DNA from 2 places in the Embleya sp. L77 genome. Region 2 is predicted to be linked to the other one. Evidence: riboswitches for the same ligand, from Rfam matches in the RefSeq annotation. Region 2 holds a riboswitch; the other holds the start of a gene.

Region 1 (15,338 bases), on a different replicon from region 2:
ATGCTCGGCAGCGGGAGGGTCCCGGACGAACCCGACCCCGACGGTGAGGACGCCGGCCATCCGGAGGCGATTTCGGACGGCGACAGTCCGCTCGCCCGCGGCGCGGACTCCAAGGTCGGCGGCGGAAACGCAACGGCCATGCGACCCTGCCTGAGACACGCGGCCAACGTCCGGCTCGCCACGTCCCACGGCACCGGATCGCCCGGCTTCGCCGCGTCCTCGGGCACCCCCTGCGTCGGGTCCTGCCCGGCCACCGGGCCGGCCGGCGACAGATCCTGCGGGTCGCGCCACGGCTGCGCGGCCAGGATCGCGACCGTGCACACCGCGAGCACCGCGCCTGCGGCGATCCCCGGCACCAGCGCCCGGCTCCGGGACGGCTCCCGGGTGTCCAGCATCGCGAGCAGTTCGCGCCTGCGTCGCTCGTGCCCCGGCAGTCGGTCCTCGCTGTACGGGCTCATCGTGCCTCCTCGATGCCTCGGTACGTGCCCGCGTGCACGCCCTCTTCGGCCAACAGGCCGCCCAATCGTTTCCGCGCCCGATGCATCCGCGCCTTGACCGTGCCCAGCGCGACGCCGAGCGCGGTCGCGGCGGCCTGCTGGTCCAGGCCGCCCCAGACGCACAACTCCACGACGTCGCGCTCGTGCCGGGGCAGCCGCGCCACCGAGCGCCGCAACGCCTCCGCCGCGCGTTCCTGATCGATCCGCCGGGCCACCTCGTCCGCGTGATCGGGCACATCCCGCGGCAGCGGAACACGCGCCGCCAGCGCCCGATAGCGCTTGAGCGCACGCCGCCGGTTCGCGAGCGTGCGATTGGCCGTACCCAGCAGCCACGGCAGCGCGCTGTCCCGGTCGAAGGTCACCTCCGCGCGGCGCCGCCACGCGGTCAGGAACACCGCCGACGTCAGGTCCTCGGCCTCGCCGCCGTCCCCGATCCGCCGCAACACATGCCCATACACCGCCCCCGCGTGCCGGTCGAACACCACCGCGAACGCATCGCGATCCCCCGTCCGGACCCGGGACCACAACACGTGGTCCGCGTCCTCCTGCTCCTGATCCGTCGTCACACCCCGAGAGTGTCCGCCTCGCGAACCGGGGTTGCCCCGCGCCGGATCCACCTGCGCACTCCACTTCCGCACCCCGCCCCGAAACACCGCGCACCGCGCCCCGAACCCCACCCGCGCCGGACCCATGAGGCCGCGCCGCGCGTGACCTCGCCTCGTGCTCGCCTCGTGCCACGGTGCATGCGCGGATCGGGGCCCGGCCGCTCAGTAGACTTGCCGCTCTCCGGTTTCGATCGACGGCACCACCGCACGGCATCACCACAACGCCACCGAGCACGGCACCGAGCACGGCGCCACAACAGCAGAGCAGTAGCACCGCCCGGCGCCACCGTGCCGCGGCGCCGTCGCGCACCGGCGACACCCGGCACCACGCCCGACCACCGATGGGGGAGCACACCCGTGGCAGTCCAGCCGATCCGCCTGTTCGGGGATCCCGTCCTGCGGAGCAAGGCCGACCCGGTCACCGTGTTCGACAAGGAGCTGCGGCGACTGGTCGCCGACCTCACCGACACGATGCGCGATGCGCCCGGAAGCGGTCTGGCCGCACCCCAGATCGGGGTCGCCCTGCGGGTGTTCACCTACCAGGTGGACGGCGAGGTGGGGCACCTGATCAACCCGAACCTGGACCTGTCCGAGGACGAACAGGACGGCCCTGAGGGCTGCCTGTCGCTGCCGGGTCTGCGCTACGACACCAAGCGCGCGTACGGCGTGGTCGCCAAGGGCTTCAACATGCACGGCGACCCGGTCACCATCGAGGGCACCCGACTGCTCTCGCGCTGCATCCAGCACGAGACCGACCATCTCGACGGCATCCTGTTCATCGACCGGCTCGACCGCGAGCAGCGCAAGGCCGCACTGCGCGCGCTGCGCGAGGCGGAATGGGCCGGCCAGGCCCCGCCGCAGGTCAAGTTCTCCCCCCACGGCACCTTCGGGAAGGCCCTCTAAACCCCCATGCGCCTAGTCTTCGCCGGCACCCCCGAGGTCGCCGTACCCGCACTCGAAGCCCTGCTGGAATCCCGGCACGAGGTGGTCGCCGTGGTCACCCGGCCGGACGCGCCCGCCGGCCGCGGCCGCAAGCTCGTCGCGAGCCCGGTGGCCGAACGCGCCGCCCTGGCCGGGATCGAGATCCTGCGCCCGGCCAAACCGCGCGACCCGGAGTTCCTGGCCCGGCTCGCCGAGATCGCCCCCGACTGCTGCCCCGTGGTCGCCTACGGCGCGCTGCTGCCCAAGGCCGCGCTGGAGATCCCCGCGCACGGTTGGGTCAACCTGCACTTCTCGCTGTTGCCCGCGTGGCGCGGCGCGGCGCCCGTGCAGCACGCCGTGCTGGCCGGCGACGACATCACCGGCGCGTGCACCTTCCTGATCGAGCAGGGCCTGGACTCGGGCCCGGTCTTCGGGACGGTCACCGACGAGATCCGCCCCACCGACACCAGCGGCGACCTGCTGGAGCGGTTGTCCCGATCCGGCGCACGCCTGCTGGTGGCGACCATGGACGGGATCGCCGACGGCAGCCTGGAGGCCCGCCCCCAGCCGCCGCACGGGGTCACCCTCGCGCCCAAGCTGACCGTCGAGGACGCCCGCGTCGACTTCACCGCGCCCGCCCTGCGGGTGGACCGGGTGGTGCGCGGCTGCACACCCGCCCCCGGCGCATGGACCACCTTCCGCGGTGAGCGCCTCAAGGTCGCCCCGGTCCGCCTGCGCGGCGGCGACAACGCGCTGGCCCCCGGCGAGATCGCGGTGGAGAAGAAGGTGGTCCGGGTGGGTACCGGCAGCCACGCGATCGAACTCACCCAGGTCCAACCCCAGGGCAAACGCATGATGGCCGCCACCGACTGGGCCCGGGGCGCACACCCCGAGCCCGGTGAAACCCTCGGCACGAACTGAGCACCGTGACCAACGCCCCCGCCGCACGCCCCTACCGCCGCCCGCGTCCCGACGCCGCGCGCCTGGCCGCCTACGACGTCCTGCACGCGGTCGGCGAACGCGACGCGTACGCCAACCTGGTGCTGCCCGCGCTGCTGCGCGAACGCAAGATCATCCCGCGCGACGCCGCCTTCGCGACCGAACTCGTGCACGGCACGCTGCGCCGTCAAGGCACCTACGACCAGATCGTGGCGGCCTGCACCGACCGGCCGATCAAGGAGATCGACCCGCCGGTCCTGGACGTGCTCGCGCTCGGCGTACACCAGCTGCTGAGCATGCGCACCCCCGTACACGCCGCCGTCTCGGCCACCGTGGAACTGGCCCGCGCGGTGCTCGGCGACGGTCGTGCCAAGTTCGTCAACGCGATCCTGCGCCGGGTCTCCAAGCAGGACCTGGACACCTGGCTGCGGCAGATCGCGCCGCCCTACGACGACGACCCCGAGGGCCACCTCGCGGTCCTGCACTCGCACCCCCGCTGGATCGTGCAGGCCCTGTGGGACGCCTTGGGCGCGCGCGGCAACCCGCACGACCGCGCCGCGATGGAGGCGCTGTTGGCCGCCGACAACATCGCCCCGACGATCTCCCTGGTCGCCCGCCCGGGCCGGGTCGAACTCGCCGAACTGTACGAGGCGGGCGCGACCCCCGGCCGCTGGTCGCCGTACGCGGCCACCCTTCCCGAGGGCGACCCGGCCGGGATCAAGGCGATCCGCGACGGCCGGGCCGCGGTCCAGGACGAGGGCAGCCAACTGGTCGCCGCCGCACTGGCCGAGGCCGAGGTCGAGGGCGCCGAGAGCCGCTGGCTGGACCTGTGCGCGGGCCCCGGCGGCAAGGCCGGCCTGCTCGCCGCGATCGCCACCGGGCGCGACGTGTCGCTGCTCGCGGTCGAGCGCCGGCACCACCGCGCCCGCCTGGTCCGCAACGCGATCGGGCATCTGACCCACCATCAGGTGATCACCGCCGACGGCACCCGACCCGCGTGGCGACCCGGCAGCTTCGACCGGGTGATCGCCGACGTGCCGTGCAGCGGCCTGGGCGCGCTGCGCCGCCGACCCGAGTCGCGCTGGCGCCGCAAGCCCGAGGACATTCCCGAACTGGGCGAGTTGCAGCGCGCGTTGCTGCGCACCGCGGTGGCCGCCGCCCGGCCCGGCGGAGTGATCGCGTACGTCACGTGCTCGCCGCATCCGGCGGAGACGCGCGTGGTGGTGGACGACATCCTGCGCGCGGGCGAGGCCGAGTTGGTCGACGCCCGACCGCTGTTCCCGGGTGTGCCGCACCTGGGCACCGGCCCGGACGTACAACTGTGGCCGCACCTGCACGGCACCGACGCGATGTACCTCGCGCTGCTTCGTCGTACCGGCTGAATCACCCGCACGCACGACGCGATCACCCGCACGGACGGGGTGAAAAGCGGCTGGATTCCCGCCAAGCGGGGCATAACGGCGAGGGTGGTCGTCACTTCGGGCTCGGCCGCATCGGTCGTTCCTCGGATCCGAGAGATCCGAGGGCGACCGCCGGCCGACCACCGCAGGAGCCGCCGTACCCATGTCCACGCTCGCCCGCACCACCCCGCGCCCCGGCCCGCTCGCCCGCACGGGGGGAGCGGTGCGCGGCGAGTGGAGTCGGCTCACCGCGGTTCCGGTGCGCGAGCTGCGTGCGCACGGCCTGTCGGCGATCCCGCTCACCATGTGCACGGTGCTGCTGACCCTCGGCTTCTGGTTCGCCTGGCGCACCGCGTGGGGCGGCGACGTGGTGCGTGCGCTGGGCGGGGTGAGCGCGGGCATTCCGCTCCCTCTGGCGCTGCTGCGCACGCCCGTCTCGCTGGTCGTGCCCGCACCGGACCTGCCGGTGTGGGGTGCGCTGATCCAGGTGCTCGTCCTGTTCGGGCTGGCCGAACTCGACCTGGGTGCACGCCGCACGCTGGTGATCGCCTACGTGGCCACGCTGTGCGGCACGCTGGCCGCGCGGGTGATGGTCGGGCTCGGTCCGGACCACCTGCTCGGCATCGACGCCCGGCACGGCGACATCCTGGACACCGGCCCCTCGGCCGCGGTGGTCGGCCTGGTGGTGTGCATCGCGATGGTGCGCCGCGCGCCGATCCTGTTCGCCGGCGTGTGGCTGCTGATGACCGCCGAGGTGGTGGTCAAGCCGAACCTGGCCGGCCGCGAGCACATCGCCGCGATGACCGGCGTCACACTGTGCACCGGCGCATACCTGGCCTGGCAGCGCCGCCACACACCCCGGGCCCGACCACCGGCGCCCGCCGGTCATCGCGCCCGGCCACGCGAGACCACCCGCCTCCCGTGAACCGCCGAGGACGCCTTGGGGAACCCTCTCGCGTTCAAGTATCTTGATGTCAAGATAGAAGCCGGCGAGCCGGCCCCGGAGCGAACGAACGAAAAACAGGGCGGACGAACGAAGCCTCGACAGGGAGGGCGACCATGCTCATCGACTTCCACAGCCCCGCCAACCGGCTCACCTACGCCCGGCGCACCGCCGGCGAGGACTGGGCGCGCCTGGTTCGCGACCTGGTCCCCCCGGCCGGCGCGCGCGTGGTGGACGTGGGCTGCGGAGGCGGGGTGTACACGACGGCGTGGCTGGATCTGGGCGCGGCGAGCGCGATCGGGGTGGACTTCTCCGCCACGATCCTGTCCGGCGCCCGGGAGCGGGCGGGGGAGCGGCCGGGGTTGTCCTTCCACCAGGGCGACGCGTACGCCACCGGCCTGCCGGACGGCGCGGCCGACATCGTCTTCGAGCGGGCCCTGATCCACCACCTCGACGACCTCGCCGGCTGCTTTCGCGAGGCCCGCCGACTGCTCGCGCCCGGCGGCACGCTGATCGTCCAGGACCGCACCCCGGCCGATGTCACCCGCCCCGGCACACCGACCCACCTGCGCGGATGGTTCTTCGAGCGGTTCCCCGCCCTGCTCGACATCGAAGCGGCCCGACGCCCCACCGCCGAGGCCGTGACGGCGGCCCTGGGCGAGGCCGGCTTCGGCGCGGTGCGTACCAGCGCGCTGGCCGAGACGCGCCGCGAGTACGCCGACGCCCGCGAGGTGGTCGCCGACCTGACGGCCCGTACCGGCCGGTCGATCCTGCACGACCTCACCGACGACCAACTCGCCGAGCCGGCGGCCTACATCCGGGCCAGGCTCCCGGCCGAGGGCCCGATCCAGGAAACCGACCACTGGACGATCTGGTCCGCGACGACCTGAGGCCTCCCGCCCCGGCGAGGACGACGAGAGGCCCCGGCTTCACTCGTTGTGACGAAGCCCCAGGGCCCCGATCAGCCCCGCCCCCGAGCCCGGGCAACCGCAGCCTGCTCACCCAGCGCAACGGGCGGGCGGGTGGGCAAAGCAATCCCGCCCTAGTGAGCGCAGCGCCCCGCGGCCCCGGTGGCCAACGCGCGCAGCCTGTCCACCGCCGCACCGGGATCGCGGCCGTCGAACACCGCCGACCCGGCCACGAACACGTCCGCGCCGGCCTCCGCGCACATCTCGATGGTCTTCGCGGACACCCCGCCGTCCACCTGGAGCCACATCTGCAGGCCGTGCTTGGCGATCAACTGCCGGGTGCGGCGGATCTTCGGCAGCATGACGTCCAGGAAGCTCTGCCCGCCGAAACCCGGCTCGACGGTCATCACCAGGAGCATGTCCAGCTCCGGCAGCAGATCCTCGTACGGCTCGATCGGCGTGGCCGGCCGCAGCGCCATCGAGGCCCGTGCGCCCTTGGCCCGCAGGTCCCGGGCGAGCTTGATCGGGGCGGTCGCGGCCTCGACGTGGAAGGTCACGCTGCCCGCGCCGGCCTCGGCGTAGGCGGGTGCCCAGCGGTCCGGGTCCTCGATCATCAGGTGCATGTCGATCGGCGTTTCGGTGGCCTTGATCAGGCTCTCGACCACGGGCAGGCCGATGGTCAGGTTCGGGACGAAGTGGTTGTCCATGACATCCACGTGGAGCCAGTCGGCGTTGCGCACCTGCGCCACCTCGTCGGCGAGGCGGGCGAAGTCGGCGGACAGGATGCTCGGATTGATCTGCACGGTCATGCGCACAGAATCTCATCGTCGGGGCAGTCCTTCGGCACCGCCTCGACCGTCGAGCTGACGATACGTCAGATCATCCACGCCGCAGTCGCGTTCGGGTATACGAACGCACCGTGACGGACGGCACAGGTTGGCCAAGGTCAACGTTGTCGGCCGTCGTGGCACACTTCGAGGTGTACGAAAGTCACGTACGCGCGCTCCGGGGTCGGTGAAAATCCGAACCGGCGGTTACAGTCCGCGACCCGGTCGACGCCCCACATCACGTGGAGCGACGGCCGGCTGAACCGGTGGAATTCCGGTACCGACGGTCAAAGTCCGGATGGGAGGCAGCGCGCGGCGAGCGACTGCGGCATGTCCGCGTACCCACGGTGCGCCGGCATCCCCGCCCGTCGATTCGTCGTGCCGTTCTGCCCGAAAGCACCCCGGTGCCCCGCGTCGCAACGCGAGGAGGCACAAGGTGAAGGGCAACACCGCCCGGCCGGTCGACGAGACCACCGCCATGCGCCGCGCCATCTCGCTGGCGAGCCGCGCGCTCGGCCACACCAGCCCCAATCCCGTGGTCGGCTGCGTCGTGCTCGGCCCGGACGACACCGTGGTCGGCGAGGGCTTCCACACCCGCGCCGGCGCCCCGCACGCCGAGGTCGAGGCACTGCGCGCGGCGGGGTCCGCGGCCCGCGGCGGCACCGCCTTCGTCACCCTCGAACCCTGCTCGCACACCGGCCGCACCGGCCCGTGCACCCAGGCCCTGATCGACGCCGGCATCCGCCGGGTGCGCTACGCGGTCGCCGACCCGAACCCGGCCGCGGCCGGCGGCGGCGCGGTGCTGCGCGCGGCGGGCATCGACGCGGAGGGCGGCCTGCTCGCCGCCGAGGCCGAGGCGGGCAACCGGGCCTGGCTGACCGCGACCCGACTCGGCCGCCCGCACGTGACCTGGAAGTACGCGGCCACCCTGGACGGCCGCAGCGCCGCCGCCGACGGCAGCAGCCGCTGGATCACCTCCGCGGCCTCGCGCGCCGACGTCCACACCCTGCGGGCGAGCGTGGACGCGGTGCTGGCCGGCTCCGGCACGCTGCTCGCCGACGACCCGCACCTGGCCGTACGCGACGTGCCCGGCGCCCGGCAGCCGCTGCGGGTGATCGTGGACACGCACGCCCGCACCCCGGCGACCGCCCGGGTCCTGGACGACGCGGCACCCACCCTGATCGCGGTCGGCCCCGACGCGGACGCCGCCCACCTGCCCGAGGCCGCCGTGCTGCGCATACCCCGCGCCGACGCCGGCCTGGACCTGCCCGCGCTGCTGAAGGAGCTGTACGCGCGCGACGTGCGCGCCGTGCTGCTCGAAGGCGGCCCGACCCTGGCCGGTGCGTTCGCCGCGGCCGGCCTGATCGACACCGTCGTGGGCTATCTCGCCCCGGCCCTGCTCGGCGCCGGACCCACCGCCCTGGGTCCGGCCGGAATCGGCACCATCTCCGAGGTGTTGCGACTGGACGTCGACGACGTCGCCCGCCTCGGCACCGACATTCGCATCACCGCCCGCCCCCGGCCGGAACCCGCCGGCCGAACGAAGGAGTCCTGACGCATGTTCACCGGAATCGTTGAGGAACTCGGCGAGATCGTGGCCATCGAGCGGCTGACCGACTCGGCCCGGATCACCATCCGCGGCCCGGTCGTCACCACCGGTGCCCGGCACGGCGACTCGATCGCCGTCAACGGGGTGTGTCTGACCGTCGTGGACGACAAGGTCGATCCGGTCGAGGCGACCTTCACCGCCGACGTGATGCAGGAGACCCTGGACAAGTCGAGCCTGGGCGCGCTCACCACGGGCGCACGGGTCAACCTGGAGCGCCCGATGGTGCTCGGCGGTCGCCTGGGCGGCCACCTCGTGCAGGGCCACGTCGACGGCACCGGCGAGATCCTCGCCCGCACGCCCGGCGAGGAGTGGGAGGTCGTGGAGATCGCGCTGCCCGCGCACCTGGCCCGCTACGTGGTGGACAAGGGCTCGATCACCGTGGACGGCATCAGCCTCACCGTCGTGCAGGCCCACGACGCGAGCTTCACCGTCAGCCTGATCCCGACCACCCTCGCGCTGACCACGCTGGGCGTCAAGACGGTCGGCGACCCGGTCAACCTCGAGGTCGACATCATCGCCAAGTACGTCGAACGGCTGGGCACACACGGGCTCGGTACACAGGGGAGGGCATCGTGATCGGCTGGCTCAACGACGCCGCGTTCACCGTCGCCGACAAGCCGGTGCCGTGGTCCGACCTGCTCGGCCAGATCGCCTCGCTGGCCACCGTGTGGCTCGCGCTGCGCCGCAACCTGTGGGCGTGGCCCGTACAGATCCTCGGCGCGGCGCTGCTGATCGCCGCCAACACCTCGGTGCACCTGGGCGGCAGCGCGATGCGCAACGTCGTCATCATCATCGCGGCCGGCTACGGCTGGTGGCGCTGGGCCCGCGGTCGGCGCGACACCGGCGAGGTGGAGATCCGCTTCGGGACCATCCACGAGCGGATCGTGCTGGTCGCGCTGATGGCGGCCGGCACCGTCGGCTTCGCACTGCTGCTCGAACACACCGGCATCTCGTGGGCGCCGTGGCCGGACGCGTACATCTTCGTCGGCTCGGTCGTGGCGATGCTCGCCCAGGCCCGCGGCCTGTTCGAGTTCTGGCTGGTGTGGATCGCGGTGGACATGGTGGGCGTGCCGCTCGCCGTGCAGCACGGCCTGGTGTTCAGCGGACTGGTCTACGGCGTCTTCTTCGTGATGTGCGTGGCCGGGCTCGTCGACTGGTGGAACCGCTCCCGGCGGTACCGGGACAACGGGGCTGCCCGTGGGGCAGATCGGCACCTGGAAGGGGCAACGGCGTGAAGACCAGCAGCGAAAACACGGACATCGAGGTGCCGGCACAGAAGGCGGCGCCGGAGGCGCCCTTGGTGCTCGACACCATCGAGGACGCGATCAAGGCGATGGCCGCCGGCGAGGCGATCGTGGTCGTCGACGACGAGGACCGGGAGAACGAGGGCGACCTGATCTTCGCCGGCGAGCTGGCCACGCAGGCGCTGATGGCGTTCATGATCCGCTATTCCTCGGGCGTGGTCTGCGTGCCGATGCGCGGCGCCGACCTGGACCGGCTCAAGCTGCCCCCGATGACCGCCGTCAACGAGGACCGCAAGGGCACCGCCTACTCGGTCTCGGTGGACGCCAAGGACGGCGTCGACACCGGCATCTCGGCGGCCGACCGCACCCACACCGTGCGCCTGTTGGCCGATCCGAACACGGTGCCCACCGAGCTGACCCGGCCCGGCCACGTCTTCCCGCTGCGTGCGGTCGAGGGCGGCGTGCTGGTCCGCCCCGGGCACACCGAGGCGGCCGTGGACCTGGCCGAACTGGCCGGACTGGCGCCGGTCGGCGTGATCTGCGAGGTGGTCAACGACGACGGCACGATGGCCCGGCTGCCGCAGCTCGTCCCGTTCGCCCGTGAGCACGGCCTCAAGATCGTCACCATCGCCGACCTGATCGCCTACCGCCGGCGCACCGAACGCACCATCGAGCGGGCCGCCGAGACCCGGCTGCCCACCGCGCACGGCACGTTCCGGGCGATCGGCTACCGCAGCACCGCCGACGGCGTCGAGCACATCGCGCTGGTGGCGGGCGACCTCGGCGACGGCGAGGACGTGCTGGTGCGGGTGCACTCCGAGTGCCTGACCGGCGACGTGTTCGGCTCGCTGCGCTGCGACTGCGGCCCGCAGTTGCAGGCCGCGCTGGAGCGGGTCACCACCGAGGGCCGGGGCGTGGTGTTGTACATGCGCGGCCACGAGGGTCGGGGCATCGGGCTGATCCACAAGCTCCAGGCCTACCAACTCCAGGACGCCGGCCACGACACGGTGGACGCCAACCTGGAACTGGGCCTGCCCGCCGACGCCCGCGACTACGGCACCGGCGCGCAGATCCTGGTCGACCTGGGCGTGCGCTCGATGCGCCTGCTCACCAACAACCCGGCCAAGCGCGCCGGGTTGGAGGGCTACGGCCTGGAGATCACCGGCCGGGTCGCGCTGCCGGTGCACGCGACCGCGGACAACCTGCGCTACCTGCTGACCAAGCGTGACCGGATGGGGCACGACCTGCCCTGGCTGGACCCCGACGACGAGGCCGCGACCGCGCCCTCGGTCGGCGAGGTCGCCGAGGTCGTCGACGCGAAGGGCCACGCGGTCAGCACCGCCTGACCCGATCGGCCTCACCCGTACCGGTGACACGCGCGCGGCACCGTCCCCGCCGCGCCGATAGGTTCGATCCGCTCGAACCTGCTCGACCCGTCGGACCCCACTGCACCGCACCGGAGCTCGATTCGTCGTACTCCACCCCCGCATACCGCATACCCAATCCAGGATTTCAGCCGTTCCAGCCGAAGGACACCGACAGACATGAGTGGCGCAGGAGCCCCGAAACTGACCGTCGAGGGCTGCCGTGACCTGCGCGTGGGCGTGGTCGCCGCGCAGTGGCACACGACCGTGATGGACGGGCTCGTGGACGGGGCCCTCAAGGCCCTGAGCGAGCTGGGCATCAACGAACCCACGCTGATCCGCGCCCCCGGCGCGTTCGAACTGCCCGTGCTGGCCAAGGCGCTGGCCGGAAGCGGTCACGACGCGGTGATCGCACTCGGCGTGGTGATCCGCGGCGGCACCCCGCACTTCGAGTACGTGTGCTCGGCCGCCACCGACGGCCTGACCCGGGTCGCGCTGGACACCGGTGTGCCCGTCGGCTTCGGGGTGCTCACCTGCGACACCGAGGAGCAGGCGCTGGACCGGGCCGGCCTGTCCGGCTCGCGCGAGGACAAGGGCCGCGAAGCGGTGGAGGCGGCCGTCGCGACGGCGATGGTGTTGCGTACGCTCTCCGAACCGCGGCGTTCGGCCTGATCGACGCACCCGCAGACGCACGGACAGGTCGTTCGCGCCACGCCACCCACAACCACGCGATGGGCACCATGAAGACGTTTGAACAGCTTTTCGACGAGCTGCAGGCCAAGGCGGCCTCGGGCCAGGAGGGCTCGCGCACGGTCGAGCTCGTCACCGCCGGCGTGCACACGATCGGCAAGAAGGTCGTCGAGGAGGCCGCCGAAGTGTGGATGGCCGCCGAGCACGAGGGTGCCGACCGCACCGCCGAGGAGATCTCCCAGCTCCTCTACCACCTCCAGGTGATGATGGTCGCTCGCGGCATCTCGCTGAAGGACGTATACGCTCACCTGTGACGACCGCCGTCCCCGGCCCGTCGCCCGGGCCGGGGACGCCGTCGTACCCGCAACCTCGTTCGGCACATCCCGAAGGGTCATTTCATGCTGCGCATCGCCGTCCCCAACAAGGGTTCCCTCTCCGAGCCTGCGTCGGCGATGCTGCATGAGGCCGGCTACCGCCAGCGCAAGCACTCCAAGGAACTGGTCCTCACCGACCCCGACAACAACGTCGAGTTCTTCTTCCTGCGCCCGCGCGACATCGCCATCTACGTCGGCTCCGGCCGGCTCGACGCCGGCATCACCGGGCGCGACCTGTTGATGGACTCGGGCGCCGAGGCCGAGGAGATCCTGCAACTGGGGCTGGCCCCGGCCACGTTCCGCTATGCCGCGCCCGCCACACTGGCGCGCGAGCTGGCCGGGCAGGGCAAGAAGGGCCTGGCCGGACTGCGGGTGGCGTCCTCCTACATCGGCATCGTCGAGCGCGACTTCGCCGACAACGGCATCGAGGCCGCCGCGCTGGTCAAGCTGGACGGCGCGGTGGAGACCGCGATCCAGCTGGGCGTCGCCGACGTGATCGCCGACGTCGTGGAGACCGGCACCACCCTCGCGCAGGCGGGCCTGGAGGTGTTCGGCGAGCCGATCCTGCGCTCGGAGGCGGTGCTGATCCGCCGCGCCGGCGCGGAGACCTCGCCCGCGCTGGAACAGCTGGTGCGCCGGCTCCAGGGCGTCCTGGTCGCGCGCAGCTACGTGATGATGGACTACGACATCCGGGTCGAGCGGGTGGAGGCGGCGGTCACGCTGACCCCGGGCCTGGAGTCGCCCACGGTCAGCCCGCTGCACAACGAGGGCTGGGTCGCGGTGCGCGCGATGGTCCCGCGCAAGAACGCCCAGCAGATCATGGACGACCTGTGGGAGATCGGCGCCCGCGCGATCCTGGTCACCGGCATCCACGCCTGCCGCCTCTGACACCCGATCGGTCCGCCGTCGCCTGCGACGGCGGACCGATCACCCTCTTTCCCCCGGAGAACCGTCCCACCATGAGCGCCCCCACCCCCGCCGCCGACCTCCCGCGCACCTGGTACGCCAAGCGCAGTCGGCTCATCACCGCCGTGCTCGGCGCGGTCATCCTGGTCGGGCTCTGCGTGCTGGCGGTGATGCTTCCGGAGAAGGGCGGCTGGGGGCTCGGCTCGCGGCTCGGCGTCGCGTGCACCGGGGTGCTCGGTCTCGCCGCGATGATCATGCTCGGCCGACCGAAGGTGGTCGCGGCGGCCGGCGGGGTGACCGTGGTCAACCTGCTGCGCACCACCCATCTGGAGTGGGCCCAGATCGTCCGGGTGTACCTGCGCCAGGGCGACCCGTGGGTCTACATCGACATGTCCAACGGGGACACCCTGCCGGTGATGGGCATCCAGACCTCCAACGGCAAGGCCGAGGCGATCACCGCCGCACGGGAACTGCGCTCGCTGGCGGAGAAGTACGGCGCCGCCCCCGACGTGCGCTGAACGGCTACGGCCTCGGCACGTTGCGCAGGTTCGACCGGGCCATCTGGACCATGCGGCCGACGCCGCCGCTGAGGACGGTCCGCCCCGCGCTCAGGGCGAAGCCCTGGATCTGCCCGGCGGTGATCTTCGGCGGGATGGACAGCGCATTGGGGTCGGTGACGATGTCGACCAGCGCCGGGCCCTTGTGGGCGAACGCGTCCCGCAGCGCACCGCGGACCTGCTTCGGCTTTTCCACCCGCACCCCGAACGCACCCGCCGCCCGCGCGATCGCGGCGAAGTCCGGGTTCTTGTTCGTCGTCCCGAACGGTTCGAGTCCGGCGACCATCATCTCCAACTCGACCATGCCCAGCGAAGAGTTGTCGAACAGCACGATCTTCACCGGCAGGTCGGACTGCACCAGGGTCAGCAGATCACCCATCAGCATCGAGAAGCCGCCGTCGCCGGACATCGACACCACCTGCCGGTCCAGGTCCAGGAACTGCGCGCCGATCGCCTGCGGCAGCGCGTTGGCCATCGAGCCGTGCGAGAACGAACCGATCACCCGGCGTCGCCCGTTCGGGGTCAGATAGCGCGCCGCCCACACGTTGCACATGCCGGTGTCGACGGTGAAGATCGCGTCTTCGGCGGCCTCCTCGTCCAGGATCGAGGCGACGTACTCCGGGTGGATGGGCACATGCTTCTCCACCTTGCGGGTGTACGCCTTCACCACCCCTTCGAGGGCGTCCGCGTGCTTGCGGAGCATGCGGTCCAGGAACCGGCGGTCGGTCTTGGCCCGCACCATCGGGGTCAGCGCCCGCAGCGTCTCGCGGACATCGCCCCACACCGCCAGGTCGAGGGTGGTCCGCCGGCCCAGATGCTCCGGGCGCACGTCCACCTGCACGGTGGCCACGTCCTGCGGCAGGAACGCGTTGTACGGGAAGTCGGTGCCCAGCAGGATCAGCAGGTCCGCCTCGTGCATCGCCTCGTACGCGGCGCCGTAGCCCAGCAGCCCGGACATGCCCACATCGAACGGGTTGTCGTACTGGATGTGCTCCTTGCCGCGCAGCGCGTGGCCCACCGGTGCGTTGATCCGGTCGGCGAACGCCATCACCTCCTCGTGCGCGCCGGCCGTGCCCGCGCCGCAGAACAGGGTGACCCGCGCGGCCTCGTCGACCATCCGGGCCAGCGTGGCCAGGTCCGCGTCGCCCGGGCGTACCGCCGGCAGCGCCGTGGGCAGCGCCAACTGGTGGGCCCGCTCCGGCGCGGGCCGATCCGCGACATCACCCGGAAGGGTGACCACCGAGACTCCGCCCAGGCCCACCGCGTGCTGGATCGCCGACTGGAGCACCCGGGGCATCTGCTCGGGCGTGCCGATCATCTCGCTGTAGTGGCTGCACTCGACGAACAGTCGTTCGGGGTGCGTCTCCTGGAAGAATCCGGTGCCGATCTCGCCGCTGGGGATGTGCGACGCGAGCGCCAGCACCGGGGCGTGCGAGCGGTGCGCGTCGAACAGCCCGTTGATCAGGTGCAGGTTGCCCGGGCCGCAACTGCCCGCACACGCGGCCAGTCGACCGGTCAGCTGCGCCTCCGCACCCGCGGCGAACGCGGCCACCT
Region 2 (15,338 bases):
CGAAGCCGGTGTCGCCGCCCTCCCACAGCGGCGAGTTCGCGGCCATCGCGACCAGTAGGGGCAACCAGGGGCGCAGCCGATTGAGCACGGTCACGCCCGCGTCCCGGTCGGGCACGGCGACGTGTACGTGCATACCGTTGATGAACATCTCGTCGACCAGGCGCGGGGCGTCCGAGTGCAGCAGGCGATAGCGCGCGTCGTCGGTGATTCCGATCGGGGTGTCGGGGCCGAAGGGTGCGGTACCCGAGGCGACGAGCCGGCATCCCGCCTGTTCGGCCGCCACGGCCACCGAGTGGCGCAGCCGCAGCAGGTGCCCGCCGACCTCGTCGAGGGTCGCGCACACCGGCGTCGCCACCTCGACCTGCACCTGCAACAACTCGGGCTGGACCTCGCCGCCGGACACCGCCGGCTGCAGGTCCACCGCCGCCCGGACCGCCTCGGCGACCGGCATCGGGCGGCCGTCGGCGGGATTCACGAGGAGGTACTCCTCCTCGACCCCGAAGGTGATCACGCCCGGACACCGACCACGGTGCCCGCGCCGAACGCGGATCCGCGGCCTGTCGAACGCGGTACGGGGGCCACCGCGCGCCCCGGAATCGCACGCACCATCGCGCACTCCTTGGAACCGTGTCCATCGACGGGGCGCCCGCCCGCGGCGCACCACCGGCCCGAGAACGTTCGGTCCGCATCATGCCTGGGGGCGCCGCCGGCGCGGCGCCCCCAGGGCTTGTCACGGGTCAGACCGGTGTCCCCTCGTCCGCGCGGTCGTCGGAACTGTCGACGGGGTGCATGGTCCGCTCGACCTCGCTCATACAGGGGACGCAGAACGTCTCCCTTCGGCGGGTGCCGTCCACGTCCCGACCGGGCGGCAGAGTCACGCCGCACAACGCGACGTCCTCGCTCTCCATCGCGTGCCACACCACGCTCTGTGCGTCCTGGACCGCTCTCATCACGTGCATGTCCGCTCCCGTGTCGTGAGATCCATCGACCTCACCATGTAATCCGCTGCCGGCCCACCCTGCACTCCCAGGGGCCGCCGGTCCCGGGTCGATCCGGCGTCCGAGGGCGCCCGAGCAGGGAGAATCCCCGGTCGGGCCCCTGGGCCGCGCGGGTGACGCCCGGCGTCGGGCGGTGCTCGCATACGGTGCTCCGACCTGGCCGACGCGGGCGGCTCCGGCGGGCCGTGGAAGTAGGGAGGGCCGCGCAGCCGCCCGATTCCCGGGGCGGGTACGACTTCCGCGGCCGCCCGAAACAACCGACCCGTCGGTCGGTCCGGGCGACGGGGCCGGAGGCTGGTGATACGGGACACGTATCGGTGCGGCCGTCGACCGTGGAAGACTCACCGTGAGTGTTCGCGCGCTCCGGGGTCGGTGCAATTCCGAACCGGCGGTGACAGTCCGCGACCCGACCGCAGCCGGCGGCCGGTTGACCCGGTGAAACTCCGGGACCGACGGTGAAAGTCCGGATGGAAGGCAGTGCGCGGCGACACGTCGATTCCCGCGGTCGGGCGCTGCCCGAGCGCGGACCGAACGTGCTCGCTCTCCCGGAACGGCGTCGGCGCACGGGAGAACGGGCCGTTGTCGGATCCGGATGCTCCCGTACACCGTGGCCGTCCCCGGTGGCATGCGTCGAGGACGCCTGCCCGCCGGGGCGGCCCCTCCTTGGCACGAGAACCACGCGTGCGGCCGATTCCCTCCTCGGGTGCGGTCGTCGCGCAAACCACAGGAGAGTACGCATGACAGAGCAGATCCACGAGCAGCACTCCGGCCCGACGGACGAGCGCCCGGAGAAGGTGGTTCGGGCGATCGAGGCCTTCGCCCGAGGGGCGTTCGTGATCGTCTTCGACGACGAATCCCGTGAGAACGAGGGCGACCTGATGGTGGCCGCGGAGCACACGACCGAGGCGGCCATGCGGTTCATGTTGGCGAACACCGCCGGGGTGGTCTGCGTGGCCATGCCGGACGAGGCGCTGACCCGGCTGGAGTTGCCGCCGATGACGGCGCGGAACACCGGCCTGCACGAGACCGCTTTCACCGTGTCGGTAGACCTGAAGGAGGGCGCCACCACCGGCATTTCCGCGGCCGAACGGGCGCGTACCATCCGGGCGTTGGCCGACCCGGGGACCCGGCCGGACGACCTGGGCCGCCCGGGCCACGTGTTCCCGATCCGGGCGGTGCCCGGCGGCGTGTTGGCACGCGACGGGCACACCGAGGCGGGGGTGGACCTGTCCCGGCTCGCCGGGTTGTCCGGGGTCACCGCGATGTGCGAAGTGGTGCTCGCGGACTGGAGCATGGCACGCCTGGGCGATCTGATCGCGCTGGCCGAACGGGAGGACCTGCATCTGATCTCGGTGGGTGACCTGGCGGCGTATCGCAGCACGGTCGAGGCGCGATCGGCCCTGGCCTGACGAACCCCCCGGCCGGGCGCGGTGTGTTCGCGTCCCGGCCGGGACCCGGCCGGGGCCTGACCGTGCCGCCCGCGGTGACCTCGGCGCGTGCGGGTCAGTCGGCGAGCAGGCCGGTGCGCAGACCGGCCAGGGTGCGACCGAGCAGCCGGGAGACGTGCATCTGGGAGATGCCGAGCCGTTCGGCGATCTGCGACTGGGTCAGTTCCCGGCCGAAGCGCAGCGTCAGGATGGTCCGTTCGCGGTCCGGGAGGGCGGCTATCAGCGGCTTGAGCGCGTGCAGTTCCTCGACCCGGGCGAAGCCGGGATCGACGAACGAGGCCCGCGCCGCATGCGCCTGCAGGGGCCCGTCGTCGCCGGCGGGGGCGTCCAGCGAGTCGGCGGTGTATCCGGCCGCCGCGGTCAGGCCCTCGGTCACCTGCGCGACGTCCAGGTCCAGGTGCGCGGCGAGTTCGGCCGCGGTGGGTTCGCGATCGTGCTCGGCGGTGAACGCGTCCCGGGCCTCGGCGAGTTCCAGGCGCAGTTCCTGGAGTCGGCGCGGGACGTGCACGGCCCAGGTGTGGTCCCGGAAGAAGCGCTTGATCTCGCCCGAGATGGTGGGCACCGCGAACGTGGGGAACTCGTATCCGAAGGCCGGGTCGAAGCGGTCGATCGCCTTGATCAGGCCGATCGTGCCGACCTGGAGGATCTCCTGCGTCTCCTCCCGGCGTGAGCGGTAGCGGGCCGCCACGAAACGCACCAGCGGGAGATTCAGTTCGATCAGGGTGTTGCGCACGTACTGGCGTTCGGGCGTGCCCTCCTCCAGCGCCTGCAGGCGGTCGAAGAGCACCCTGGACATCGCCCGCGTGTCGCTCGCGGTCGGCGGCCCGTCCGCGTCCTCGACGCCCGGTTCCGGCCGGGCGAACAGGGCCGAGCCGGCGGGCGGTTCGCCCCCGGCGGGCTCGGCGACACCGGCGGTCTCCTCGACGAGAGCGGTGCCGGCCGGGGAGTCGGTCGCAATCCCAACGGTCATGTCACGTCCTTCCGGTACGTCTCGCGCGGCGGGTGTCCACGGCACACCCGATCCATGCACCATACACACGTCCCCGTGCGGGGCCGCGCCCCGGGCCCCGCCGCGGTCGGCCGCGCCCGCGCCCGACGAGGCGGCCCGGCTCGATCCGGCGCAGGACGGCGGCACCCCACGGTCGAGGCGGGGAGGTACGCCCGTGGGGCGTGTGGCCTGCGGGGCCGTGCACCGGTGCGGTGGGTCGCGCGACCGCGCTCAGAGCCGGATCAGGCCCGCGTCCGTCGGTCTGAAACCGCACGCGTCGACGTAGAACCGGCGCAGGCCGTCCTCGAAGTCGACGTGCAACCACTCGCACTTCGCGGCGCGGGCCTCGCGCACCGCCACCGCGATCAACTCCGCCCCGATCCCGCTCCGGCGATTTCGCCGGGCGACCACGGTGTCCAGGACGAACGCGTGCACTCCCCCGTCCCAGGCCACGTTGACGAAGCCGACCAGGCGATCGTCCTGCCGTGCGCACACCCAGCCCAGGCTGTACCGATGCAACTGGGCTCGCCAGTCGATCGCCAGCGGCGGGTGCTCGAACCCCTCGGCGTGCAGCGCGTTGACGGCGGAGTTGTCGAAGTCGCCGCGCCACTCGAAGGTGACCGTCATGCGGCAAGCCCGGGAAGCACGCGGGACGCGGGTCGCGCGGGCCACCCGAAGGCACCCTCGGCGAAGGGCGTGCGGCGGGCACGCGCATCCTCCGAGGGTGAGCCGGCCCGGGGACCGCATCGGGCCGTGCCCGCGGCCGGACGGGTCACGGTGTGTTGCCCAGGGCCTGACGCAGGGGCAGGGCGCCGGTGGCGATGTGGATTCCCCGGGACACGATCCGTGCGTTGGTCGAGTCGAGCAGGGACAGTTGGGACAGCGGCGCCGGGCCGTCGTCGTGCAGCGAACAACACAGCAGCAGCATCGTGCGCAACGCCCCCGGCGGGAACGGCGCGTCGGGGGCGGTGACCACCTCGCGCAGCGTGCGCCAGCGCACCGCCGCGTAGCGGCCGTCGTCGGACCAGTCCAGACAGACCGCGTACAGCTCGGGGCGGCGTACGAACGAGCCCTCCTCGGTGAGGATGTACGTGGTCGCCTGCGCCGAGTGGCTGCCCTCGGCCGCGCGGTAGAGCGCGGCCTCGATCACCTCCGAGGACATGGCCGGTACGGAGGCACCGTCGTTGTGTCGGGCGGGGCGCGCGGCGACCCGTTCGGTGCGGTGCTTGGCGTCGGTTCGGTTGCGCCGGCTGCTCGGGCGACGGTCGGTGCTCATGAGACAACCCTTCGGGCCGGGTCCGGAGCCCACGTGTGGGCGGGGGCGAGCAGGTGCGCCGGTTCCACCTGGAACAGCTGGGCCAGGCGCTCCACATCGTTGAGGTCGAAGGGCAGTTCGCCGGTGAATCGGCGCCACGCCCAGGACCGGCCGTGGCCCAGCGCCTCGCCGATGGCGCCGTCCGTGTAGCCGTCCCGCCGCGCGAGCATGCGCACGTTGCGCACCACGATCATCCGGATCGGTTCGTCCGTGTCCGTATCCGTGTCCCGGTTGGGTATCGGCTCCGCCGTTCTGGTCCCACGCACCCCAGGCGCAACATCTGTCATCTCCGCAGAGTAGATCGCCGATTGCGGGAGCGGTAGTCCGGAAGAAGGACAACCTTCCCTCTCTGCGGGAAAGTTGCCGCGTCATCCGAACGCGCCGCCGGGCCGACGACCCGTAATCGCCGCGCCGGAGCGGGACTTCGCATGGGTGTGCGGCGAATGCCCGGGGTCACCCGCCCGGTCGGCGGACCTCCACCGGGCTCCGGGGACTCTCGGTCGCGCGCCGAGGGGCGGGGTCCGATCGCTCAGCCGATGCGCCTGCCGTCGCCGGCGGCGGGCGGCGAGGTCCGCCTCGGGTTGTCGGTGCTCGGGGTCCGGGGCGTGTCGGGCGAGGTGTCGGGCGGAGGTACGGACGGGGGGATCGTGGCGGCCGACGGATTCACCGGTGCCACACTCGCCGGCGAGGGCGCCGTCGCGAGAGGTGCGGGCGTGGAGGTGCTCGGCGTCGGCGCGTCGGTCTGCGGAACGGGTGCGGCCGGCGGCACCCGCACCGGATGCGGGGCATCCGAGCCTGCGGTCGAGCCGAGCACCGCCCATCCGGCCGCGACCACGGCCAGCGCCGCCACCGGCAGCGCCAGGCGCAGCGGGACGCGGCGCCCGCGCACCGTCCCGGCCGGCAGCGGCACGTCCCGGGTCCGCAGCGTCTCGGGGGTCACCGCGTCGGCCCGCCGGCCCATCCAGTCGCGCAGTTCGGCCTCCAGCGCGGCATGCTCGGGCGTTCCCGAGCGCAGGGGTTCGGCACCGTGTCGGGTCACGCGTCGTCCTCCATAAGCAACCGGTGCAGCGCGGTCAGCCCGCGGCTCGCGGTGGATTTCACGGTGCCGGACGGGATGCCCAGCGTGCCGGCGATCTCGGTCTCGCTGAGGTTCTCCCAATAGCGCAGCACCAGCACCTCGCGTTGCCTGCCGGTCAATCGCCCCAGCGCGTGCCGCAGCCGCCGGTCGCGTTCGGCCCGCAGCGCATCGTCCTCGGGCGAGGCCACCGGCGGCGGCACCGGCGGTATCCAGGCCCGGGCGGTGCGCCGTCGGCGCAGCACCGATCGGGCGCCGTTGACCACGCAGCGCCGCAGGTAGGCGGGTGGGTCGTCGAGTTCGCCCAGGCGCGCGCCGTAGCGGCGGAAGGCCGCCGTGAACGCCTCCTGCACGACGTCCTCCGCGGTCTCCTGGTCGTCCACCAGCAGCGTGGCCAGGCGCACCAGGCGGATCCGGTGCGCGTGGTAGAGCTGCGCCATGGTCGGCGGCGGCTCGCCCGCCTCCCGGGTCCGACGACGGAACAGGCCGAACGCACGCCGGCGGGGCGACGTGCCCTCGGCGGGCGGCGCCGGGTGGGCCGGACTCGGGTCGTGCTGGACCCGGAGGTGGGATTCCTGGATGGCCGTGAACTCCTCGGGTGCGTACCGACGGGGTGTCGGCGCCGGGCGGACCGGCGGCGTACGTGGGCGAGCACCGGTCGGGATGCGGACGGCGACGCGTACGCCGGGTGTGCCGTGGCCGGCCGGTGTCCCGGGGACGTCGACGTCCCCGGGACACCGGCCGGTTCCGGGCAGCGATCAGGTCGCGGTACGACCGCGACGCCGGCCGAGCACGACGGCACCGCCACCGAGCAGGAGCAGGCCCGCGGCTGCGCCGATGTACAGCGCGGTCTTGTCGTCACCGCCGGTCTCGGCCAGGCGCGGCGGCACCGCCGACGGGGTGGCCGGGTTGCCACCGGACCGCCCGTCGGCGGCCGGCGGCGCGGTCGGGTCGCCGGGGCGGGCGGTCGGCGGCGCGGTCGGGTCGCCGGGGCGGGCGGTCGGCGACACGGAGGGGGTGCGTGCCTCGGGCGCCGAGCCCTGAGGCGATCGGGGAGCCGGGGGTGTGCTGGGCACAACCCGGCCGTCCGCGGCGTGGGCCGCGCCCGCCGGCGGGGCGTCCGCGGCCATGGCCGCGCTCTGCGGCAACAGCACGGCGGAGGCCGCGAGTACGAGGCCGGCGCCGAGCACGCGCCCGGCCCGGACCCGGCCGCCGTGCGGCGAGGCGGTCGTGCGGCGCGGCAGGCGTGGGGAAGGAATGAACACCGTTCTCCTTGTGGAGCATCGAACGGGCCGCCGTGTACACGGAGGCCGCCACCATCGAGTGACGGACATCCAGACGCGCGGCCCCGCGCCGGGTTCCCGATCCCGGCGAACTTTTTCGCCGGACCCCGGGAATGCCGTCGCCGGCGCACCGGGCCGAACCCCGGCACGTGACCGGAAGCACACCGAATTCGCCGTCGCACGGCCCGGATCGAGTCACATCCGGCCGACCGAACACGTCACATGTTCGAGGGCGTACGGCCCGGGCCCGATCGCGAGGGATGCCGCGGTCGGGCTCGGCCGGCACGGCGCGCGAACGAGAGGGACGTCGCGAATGAGCACAGGGGAACAGACCCGCACGGCCAAGGGCGGGGCGAACACCGACCGGCCCGTCCCGGACGGCGCGGGCGTGCGGTTCGCCGACGCCGTCGACAGTCGACTGGGCATCTACGGCGCCGCCAAGCGCCACCTGCGGAAGGTCTTTCCGGACCACTGGACCTTCATGCTCGGCGAGATCGCCCTGTACAGCTTCATCGTGCTGCTGTTGACCGGCGTCTTCCTGACGCTGTTCTTCAAGCCGAGCATGCAGCAGGTCGTCTACGACGGCTCCTACGTACCGCTCCAGGGCATCCACATGTCCGAGGCGTACGCCTCGACGCTGGAGATCAGCTTCGATACGCGCGGCGGCCTGATGATCCGTCAGATCCACCACTGGGCGGCGCTGATCTTCATCGCGGCCCTGTTCGTGCACATGTTCCGGATCTTCTTCACCGGAGCGTTCCGCAAACCCCGGGACATCAACTGGCTGTTCGGCTTCCTGCTGCTGATCCTGGCCATGCTGAACGGCTTCACCGGCTACTCGCTCCCGGACGACCTGCTCTCCGGCACCGGTCTGCGGATCGCCGAGGGCGTGATCCTGGCCATCCCGCTGGTCGGCACGTACCTGCAGTTCTTCCTGTTCGGCGGGGAGTTCCCGGGCGAGGACATCGTGCCCCGCCTGTTCACCATCCACGTGCTGCTCGTCCCGGCGATCATGGTCGGCCTGGTCACCGTGCACCTGACCCTGGTCTGGTACCAGAAGCACACCCAGTTCGTCGGCCCGGGCAAGAGCGAGAAGAACGTGGTCGGCCAGCCGTTCCTGCCGGTCTACGCGGCCAAGGCCGGCGGCTTCTTCTTCCTGGTGTTCGGGGTGACCGCGCTGCTGGGCGGGATGGTGCAGATCAACCCGATCTGGGCGTACGGTCCCTACAACCCGGGTCAGATCAGTGCGGGCTCGCAGCCGGACTGGTACATCGGCTTCCTGGAGGGCGCGCTGCGCATCATGCCCAACTGGGAATGGAACATCGGGGGCCACACACTCAGCTTCAACGTGCTGATCCCGACCGTGATCCTGCCCGGTGTGCTGTTCACCCTGATCGGCGCCTACCCGTGGATCGAGGCCTGGATCACCGGTGACAAGCGTGAGCACCACCTGCTGGACCGCCCGCGCAACATGCCGGTCCGCACCGGCCTGGGCGTCGCCTGGATCGTGGCCTACGGCGTGTTGTGGGTCTGCGGCGGCAACGACGTGATCGCCACCCACTTCCACCTGTCCATCAACACGATCACCTGGGTCGGCCGCTTCGCGTTCCTGATCGGGCCGGTCCTGGCCTATCTGGCCACGGTGCGGATCTGCAAGGGTCTGCAGCGGCGCGACCGGGACAAGGTCCTGCACGGTCGCGAGACCGGCGTGATCAAGAAGCTCCCGCACGGCGAGTACGTCGAGATCCACGAACCGCTCGACGCCGGGGTGCGCCACGCCCTCACCGCCCACGAGCAGCCGAAGCCGTACGAGCCGGCGCCGGCCGAGGACGAGAACGGCGTGGCCCGCAAGGTCACGCGTGCGCAGAAGCTGCGTTCGAGGATGTCGCACTGGTACTTCGCCGAACCGGTCGCGAAGCCTACCGCCGAGGAATACCGGGAACTCGCCGGCGACCACGAGCACCCGTAGCGGACCGCCGCCGCCCGAGCCGACCGATCACCGGCGGCCGCACTCCTCGGAGGAGGGACCCGTCATGTCCTCGACCGTCCCGCACCGCGCGGCCCCCGGTCGGACCGGCCACGACCCGCGGGTGGATCCTGTCCTGATCCACGCGGTCCACCACGCCCTGCGCCGAGACCTGCGCACGTTGGTGGGTTGGGCCCGAACCGGCGTGCCGGTGGCCACTCCCGGCTGGACGGACTTCCACCGGTACCTCACCGTGCACCACGAGGCCGAGGACGCCGTGTTGTGGCCCCTCCTGCACGCCGCGTCGGGCCCCGGATCGGGGCTGCGCCGGGTGCTCGTCGAACTGGCGGACGAGCATCGGCGGGTGGCCGAACTGGTGGCCACGGTGGACGACTGCCTGTCCGGCCGCGGGCCCGCCAGTCGCACGCTGGAGCACGCGACCGCGCTGGCGGCGGCGTTGACCGCGCACCTGCACCACGAGGAGACGACCGTCCTGCCGCTGGTGGCGAACCTGGTCACGCCCGGCGACTGGGCGCACTTCGACATCGCCCAGCGGAAACCGCTGGGTCCGGGTCCCGGGGCGGCGTTCCTGTCCTGGCTCCTCGAAGGACTCCCTCCGGACCGGCAATCCGCCGTCCGGTCCCAGTTCCCGCCGGCCGTGCGACTCGCCCACCGCGCCCTGCGCGCCGGGCACGCCCGCCGGGTCCGCTGGTGACACCGGGCAACCAAGCACACCGACCGGTCCGCGTCGCGGGCTCGGGGAAGCACGCGCGTCATACCGACATGGATATACCAGACCTCGGATTCGGCATTTGTATGTGATGTCTCCCGGGGTCAGGATCCATCTTGACGCGCTGTGAACATCGGCCGCCGCAGCGGCTTTGCGGAGTGAACGCCCGCCCCCCGAGTGGATAGGTCACCCATGCGTAATTCGGCTCCGACACAAAGCGTGGACCCCGGCGAAAAGGCCGCCGGCAGAACGGCCGCCGCGACATTGGCCGGGACCACGCTCGAATGGTACGACTTCTTTCTCTACGGCACGGCTGCCGCACTCATCTTCGACAAACAATTCTTCCCCTCCCTGAGCCCGGCGGCGGGTACTCTCGCCTCCTTCGGCACGCTCGCCGTCGGATTCGTCGCCCGACCGCTGGGCGGGCTGGTCTTCGGCCATTTCGGCGACCGCATCGGCCGAAAGGCGACCCTCGTGGTGTCGCTGGTGCTGATGGGGGTCGGCTCGACCCTGATCGGCGTCATTCCCAACTACGACACGATCGGATATTGGGCACCGGTCCTGCTCGTCCTGCTGCGCATCGTCCAGGGCATCGGGCTGGGCGGCGAGGGCGCCGGCGCGACGCTGATGTCGATGGAGCACGCACCCGCCGGGAAGCGGAACCTGTACGCGGGATTTCCGCAGATGGGAACACCCGCGGGACTGGTCCTGGCGAACATGGTCTTCCTCGCCGCCAGTACCGGGATGAGCGATCACGCATTCACCGGATGGGGCTGGCGCATCCCGTTCCTGATGAGTTTCGTCCTGGTCGCGGCAGGTCTGGTGATCCGCCTGCGGGTCAGTGAATCCCCATCCTTCAATCGTGCCCTGGAACAGGACCACGTGGTCCGATTCCCGCTCGCCGAGGCATTCAAGGTCGGTCTTCCCCGACTCGGTCTCACCCTGCTCGCCGTGGTCGCCAACTCGGCGGTCGCCTATGTCTTCATGGTGTTCACGCTGTCCTACGGCACCAAGCATCTCGACTATGAGAAGCGATTCCTGATCCTGAGCGTCTCGGCCGCCGCCGTGCTCTGGTTCGTGAGCATCCCGCTGTGGACCCGAATTGCCGACCGATACGGCCGGCGCACCATGTTCATCGGCGGTTCGGCCGCGATCCTGGCCTGGTGTATCGCCTTCTTCCCGTTGCTGAACACCGGGAATTCGGCGCTCGCCGTGCTCGCCCTCGCCGGAATGGGCCTGATCATTCCGATCACGCACTGTGTACAGGGCGGCATCATCGCGGACACGTTCCCCGTGCACGTCCGCTACTCGGGGTCCTCGCTGATCCTGCAACTCGGCGCCGTGCTCGGCGGCGGACTGGCACCGACGATCTCCACCGCGCTGTTGAACTCCGGCGACTCCTCGACCGGCGTCACGTGGTACCTGGTGGCGATGTGCACGATCAGTCTGGTCGGCGCGATCGCCCTGTTCCGCGTGGTTCCCGAGGGCGCGCCCGAACCGGCCGCCCGCCCGGCGCCGGCCGTCGCGGAGGCGTGAGCTCTCGGGCATCCGAATCGATCGTGTCCCTAATCGATCGTGTCCCGGCGGCGGGTCGCGCCGGGGTCAGGAACGGCCGCGTGGCTTGCCGCGCTTGGCGCCCTTGCTCGCGCCGGGCCCGCCGCGCGCGCCCTTCCCGGCCGACCCGCCGGCGCCCGGCTTGCGTCGGGCACCGGAGGCGTCGGGGCGCTGGGCCTTGGCCTTGGCCTTGGCCGCGGACTTGGGTTGCGGCGGGGTCGGGGTCCGGCCGCGCGAGCTGTTGACCGTGCGGCCACGGACGATCCCGATGAACTCCTCGACCAGGTCCGTGGTCCGCGCCTCCGGCCACGCCAACGCCACGCGCGACTCGGGCGCATCGGTGACCGGCCGGTAGGTCAGGTCCTTGCGGTGGTGCAGGCGGGCGAGCGACTGCGGGACCACGAGCAGGCCCACCCCGGCCGCCACCAGTTCGACCGCGTCCGCCGTGGTCGCGGGCCGTTCCTTCGCGGGCATCCCGGGGCGCCGCTCCCACTCCAGGGTGTCGTCGAGGGGGTGCAGCACGAGCGCGTCGGCCAGGTCCTCGGCGACCACCTCGTCCACCGCCGTCACCTCGTGGTCCTTGGGCACCACGACCACCGTGGTCTCCGCATACAGCGGAATCGCGCTCAGGTCGGTCCGCTCGATCGGCAGCCGCACCAACCCCGCGTCGGCCTCGCCCGCGCGCAACACGTCGGCCGCGTCGGCGGCGGACACCGCGATCAGGGTCAACGGCACGTCGGGCAGCCGCTCGTTCCAGACCCGCACCCATTTCGTGGGGGTCACTCCCGGAACGTAGGCGAGCCGGAACGGGGTGGGTGCTTCCGAGCCTGTCACCACGTCAGGCTACCGGCCAGGATCGGAGGCACCGCACACGGTCGCTACTCTTGACACCATGACGTCGCACAAGACCACCCAGACGATGAAGCCCGCGACCGCGGCGAAGAAGCTGGGCGTGTACCTCCAGGCCACCCCCGCCGAGTTCCAAGAGGGTGTCGTCTCCCGCGACGAGTTGAACGCGCTGCAGGCCGACCCGCCCGAGTGGCTCCGGGAACTGCGCCGCAACGGCCCGCACCCGCGGCCCGTCGTCGCGAGCAGGCTCGGGGTCTCCATCGCCGGCCTCGCCCGCGGCGGCATCACCGACGCCCTCACCACCGAGCAGATCGACGCGCTGAAGGAGGACGGTCCGGAGTGGCTGCGCCAGGAGCGCGCCACCCAGGCCGAGGTCCGGAAGGAAACGATCCGGATCAGGGAGAAGAACAAGGAGAAGAGCGCGGAGCAGAGCGACGAGGCCCCCGCGAAGGCGCGCCGACCGCGCTCCTGACCCGCCGTACGGTGGTCGCCCGGCCCCGGGCGGCCACCGCCGCGTCGGCCGGGATCGGCGGGCGCCACCGCCACCGTGATCAACGGCCGCGAGGCGCCCGATTCGGCGGCCGCCGCCATGCACCGGGCTCGCGCCGGCCGCCGCTACGGACCTCGAACCCCGGCCGGGCAGCGTTCCGTTGCGGCTCGCCCGAGTCGGCCCCGACCGGGCAGGGGCCGCTCAGCCGATGTCGTGGGTCAGGCCGGCGGTGGCGAGCAGGTAGGCGGTCATCGGTGCATAGTCCCGGGCGTCCACGACGTGGTCGTCGAGCGGGACGGTGACCGTGACGGTGCCCTCGGCCTCGCCGAGGAACAGCGCCGGGTCGTTGCAGTCGGCGAACGCGACGGTGGGAATGCCGTGTTGCCCGGCGCGGCCCGCCCAGCCGTGATCGGCGACCACCAGGTCGGGCCAGGGCTGCCCGGCCGCGGCGAGGGCATCCAGGATCGCGCTCATCGGCTGCGGCGCGTGGGTGTGCCACAGCGTGGCCCCGCGCTCGAGCACCGCCACGTCGCCGAACTGGCGCACGCTGCCGCAGGTGTCGTCGTCACCCTCGGTGGTGTGCAGCCCGCGCGGGATGTCGAGGATCTCGGCGCCGGCCGCCCGCAGTGCCCGGCCGATGGCCTGGTGTACGTCCAGCAGGCCGCCGGGGTGTCCGGTCGCGAGCAGCACGCGCAGCCGTCGGGCGGCGGCGTCGCGCAGGACGGCGGCCATCCGGTCGAGCCCGTCCAGGGTGAGCCGCGGGTCGATGGTGTCCTGCCCGGTGCGGTGGTCGGGGTCGGGATGCACGCCCACCCGCTCCACCATCACGGCGAGCACGTCCTCCTCGGTCTTCCAGCGATCACCCAGGTCCAGGCCCAGCCAAAACCGCCGGTTGCCCTTCACCAGTTCGACATAGTGCCGGAGGTTGACCTCCCGGGGCGTGGCCACTTCGCCGGCGATGCGGGTGTTCGTCAGGTGCCGAAGCAACTCGTCACGGGACGGAGGGGTGTTCGGCGTCGTCATGCGGCCATTGTGCCCACCCGGTCGGAGACCCACGGCAGCCGGGGCCCGTGACCGGTGCGGCGGCCTCAGCCGCGGAACCGGGAGAGTTCGCCGCGCGAGCCGACGCCGAGCTTGGGATACGCCTTGTAGAGGTGGTATTCGACGGTGCGCGGGCTCAAGAACAACCGGCCTGCGATGTCCCGGTTGCTCACGCCCTCGGCGGCGAGTCGCACGATCTGCAGTTCCTGCGGGGTCAGCCGGCCCAGTACGTCCGCGTCCCCCGTATCGGCCGGAGCCGCGTCTCCGGTGGCGCGCAGCTCGATCCGGGCCCGGTCGGCCCACGGCGACGCCGCCAGGCGCTCGAAGGCGGCAAGCGCGGCGCGCAGTGGGGTGCGTGCGGCCGAGCGCCGGCGGGCCCGACGCAGCCATTCGCCGTACAACAGTTCGGTGCGCGCCCGTTCGAACGGCCGCCCGCCCCGCTCGTGTTCGCGAATCGCCTCGGCGTACAGCTCGCCCGCCGCATCCGGGTCGGCGAGCAGCGCCCGACAGCGCAGCGCGACCGCGATCGCCCACGGGGTCCCGCTCGCCCGGGCCCACGCCTCGAAGCGCTCGCCCGCCTCGCGCCCGCGCTCGGGGGTGCCCGCCCGGACGGCGGCCTCGACCAGGTCGGCCTGCGCGGCCACGGCCGCGGCGGTGTGCCGGGCCGGGCCGCGGGTGCGGTCGGTCAGCCGGCGGACCGCCGGTTCGTACCGACCCAGGGTGAGGTCGAGCAGCCCGAGCACGCGGTCCGCGGCGACCGCGGCCTCGGCGACGCCGCCGAATTCGGGCATGTCGGCCCGGTCGGTGCCGGTCGCGAGCGCCGCCCGGCAGCCGGCCTCGTCACCGCGCACGGCGGCGATCCGGGCGGTGATCACGCCGAGTCGGGCCGGTCGGTGCGCCTGCCCGGTGTCCCGCGCGAGGGTGAGCGCCTCGGCCACCGTCGCCGCCGCGTCGTGATCCAGGCCCGCCATCGCCTGGGCGTGGGCCAGGACCTGGAGCGTGCCGGGCAGCGCGCCGAGTTGGCCGCGGGCCCGGGTGCGTGCCGCGTCGGTGGCGGCCAGTTCCAGGGCCGCGTCGTCGTCGCCGAGCAGTACCGCGACGGTGCCGGCCAGGATCCGGACGAGCAACGGGCCGGGCGGGCGAGCCCGTACCCCGGTGACGAAGGAGCGCAGGACCGGCAAGCTACGCGCCGGGTCGTCGTCGACCAGGTGTGCCAGCGCGGTGATCGCGGCGGCCGGCGACCCCGGGTCCACCGACGCGCCCGTGGCGGACGGCAACTCGGCCGCGAGCACGGCCAGTTCGCGCAGCTCGACCTCCTCCGCCACGGACCACGCGCTGCCGGCGGCCATGGTCAGCAGGCTCAGCGCCAGGTCCGGGTGGGTGGGCGCGATCGGTCGGGCGTGTTCGATCAGCAGTCGGGCGGCGCCGCGCGGGGTGCCGCGTTCGGTCGCCGCGGTTGCCCGGACCATGGCCAGGCCGGCGCGCAGCAGCGGGTCCTCGGTCTGTGCGAAGGCCCGCTCGGCCAGCGCCGCCGCGTGCTCGGTGCGACCCGCGATCACCGCCGACTGGGCGGCCAGGACGGTACGCCGGGCCCGATCCGC

The links. Region 2 has a riboswitch for FMN ahead of ribB (3,4-dihydroxy-2-butanone-4-phosphate synthase). Riboswitches for the same ligand answer to the same signal wherever they lie in the genome.
Region 1: another riboswitch for FMN. It lies ahead of ribD (bifunctional diaminohydroxyphosphoribosylaminopyrimidine deaminase/5-amino-6-(5-phosphoribosylamino)uracil reductase RibD); the one in region 2 lies ahead of ribB (3,4-dihydroxy-2-butanone-4-phosphate synthase).

Annotation. Positions count from the first base shown of each region.
Region 1 is NZ_CM145709.1:541,795-557,132, reverse strand. Features, by position in the region: gene ACZOOI_RS02320 (hypothetical protein) at 1-458, opposite strand, end outside; gene ACZOOI_RS02315 (RNA polymerase sigma factor) at 455-1,063, opposite strand; gene def (peptide deformylase) at 1,460-2,005, shown strand; gene fmt (methionyl-tRNA formyltransferase) at 2,012-2,944, shown strand; gene ACZOOI_RS02300 (RsmB/NOP family class I SAM-dependent RNA methyltransferase) at 2,950-4,344, shown strand; gene ACZOOI_RS02295 (hypothetical protein) at 4,526-5,287, shown strand; gene ACZOOI_RS02290 (class I SAM-dependent methyltransferase) at 5,422-6,195, shown strand; gene rpe (ribulose-phosphate 3-epimerase) at 6,348-7,022, opposite strand; FMN riboswitch at 7,210-7,356, shown strand; gene ribD (bifunctional diaminohydroxyphosphoribosylaminopyrimidine deaminase/5-amino-6-(5-phosphoribosylamino)uracil reductase RibD) at 7,519-8,595, shown strand; gene ACZOOI_RS02275 (riboflavin synthase) at 8,599-9,225, shown strand; gene ACZOOI_RS02270 (nicotinamide mononucleotide transporter family protein) at 9,222-9,884, shown strand; gene ACZOOI_RS02265 (bifunctional 3,4-dihydroxy-2-butanone-4-phosphate synthase/GTP cyclohydrolase II) at 9,908-11,239, shown strand; gene ribH (6,7-dimethyl-8-ribityllumazine synthase) at 11,438-11,929, shown strand; gene ACZOOI_RS02255 (phosphoribosyl-ATP diphosphatase) at 11,998-12,261, shown strand; gene hisG (ATP phosphoribosyltransferase) at 12,346-13,209, shown strand; gene ACZOOI_RS02245 (PH domain-containing protein) at 13,281-13,745, shown strand; gene ACZOOI_RS02240 (pyruvate dehydrogenase) at 13,750-15,338, opposite strand, start outside.
Region 2 is NZ_CM145710.1:1,130,242-1,145,579, forward strand. Features, by position in the region: gene ACZOOI_RS35005 (carboxylate-amine ligase) at 1-511, opposite strand, end outside; gene ACZOOI_RS35010 (hypothetical protein) at 738-959, opposite strand; FMN riboswitch at 1,353-1,483, shown strand; gene ribB (3,4-dihydroxy-2-butanone-4-phosphate synthase) at 1,736-2,407, shown strand; gene ACZOOI_RS35020 (SigB/SigF/SigG family RNA polymerase sigma factor) at 2,502-3,416, opposite strand; gene ACZOOI_RS35025 (GNAT family N-acetyltransferase) at 3,666-4,061, opposite strand; gene ACZOOI_RS35030 (hypothetical protein) at 4,207-4,710, opposite strand; gene ACZOOI_RS35035 (helix-turn-helix domain-containing protein) at 4,707-5,036, opposite strand; gene ACZOOI_RS35040 (hypothetical protein) at 5,279-5,788, opposite strand; gene ACZOOI_RS35045 (RNA polymerase sigma factor) at 5,785-6,264, opposite strand; gene ACZOOI_RS35050 (LAETG motif-containing sortase-dependent surface protein) at 6,583-7,089, opposite strand; gene qcrB (cytochrome bc1 complex cytochrome b subunit) at 7,421-9,076, shown strand; gene ACZOOI_RS35060 (hemerythrin domain-containing protein) at 9,141-9,788, shown strand; gene ACZOOI_RS35065 (MFS transporter) at 9,996-11,339, shown strand; gene ACZOOI_RS35070 (LysR family substrate-binding domain-containing protein) at 11,406-12,191, opposite strand; gene ACZOOI_RS35075 (DUF5997 family protein) at 12,250-12,678, shown strand; gene ACZOOI_RS35080 (phosphatase) at 12,898-13,719, opposite strand; gene ACZOOI_RS35085 (helix-turn-helix transcriptional regulator) at 13,785-15,338, opposite strand, start outside.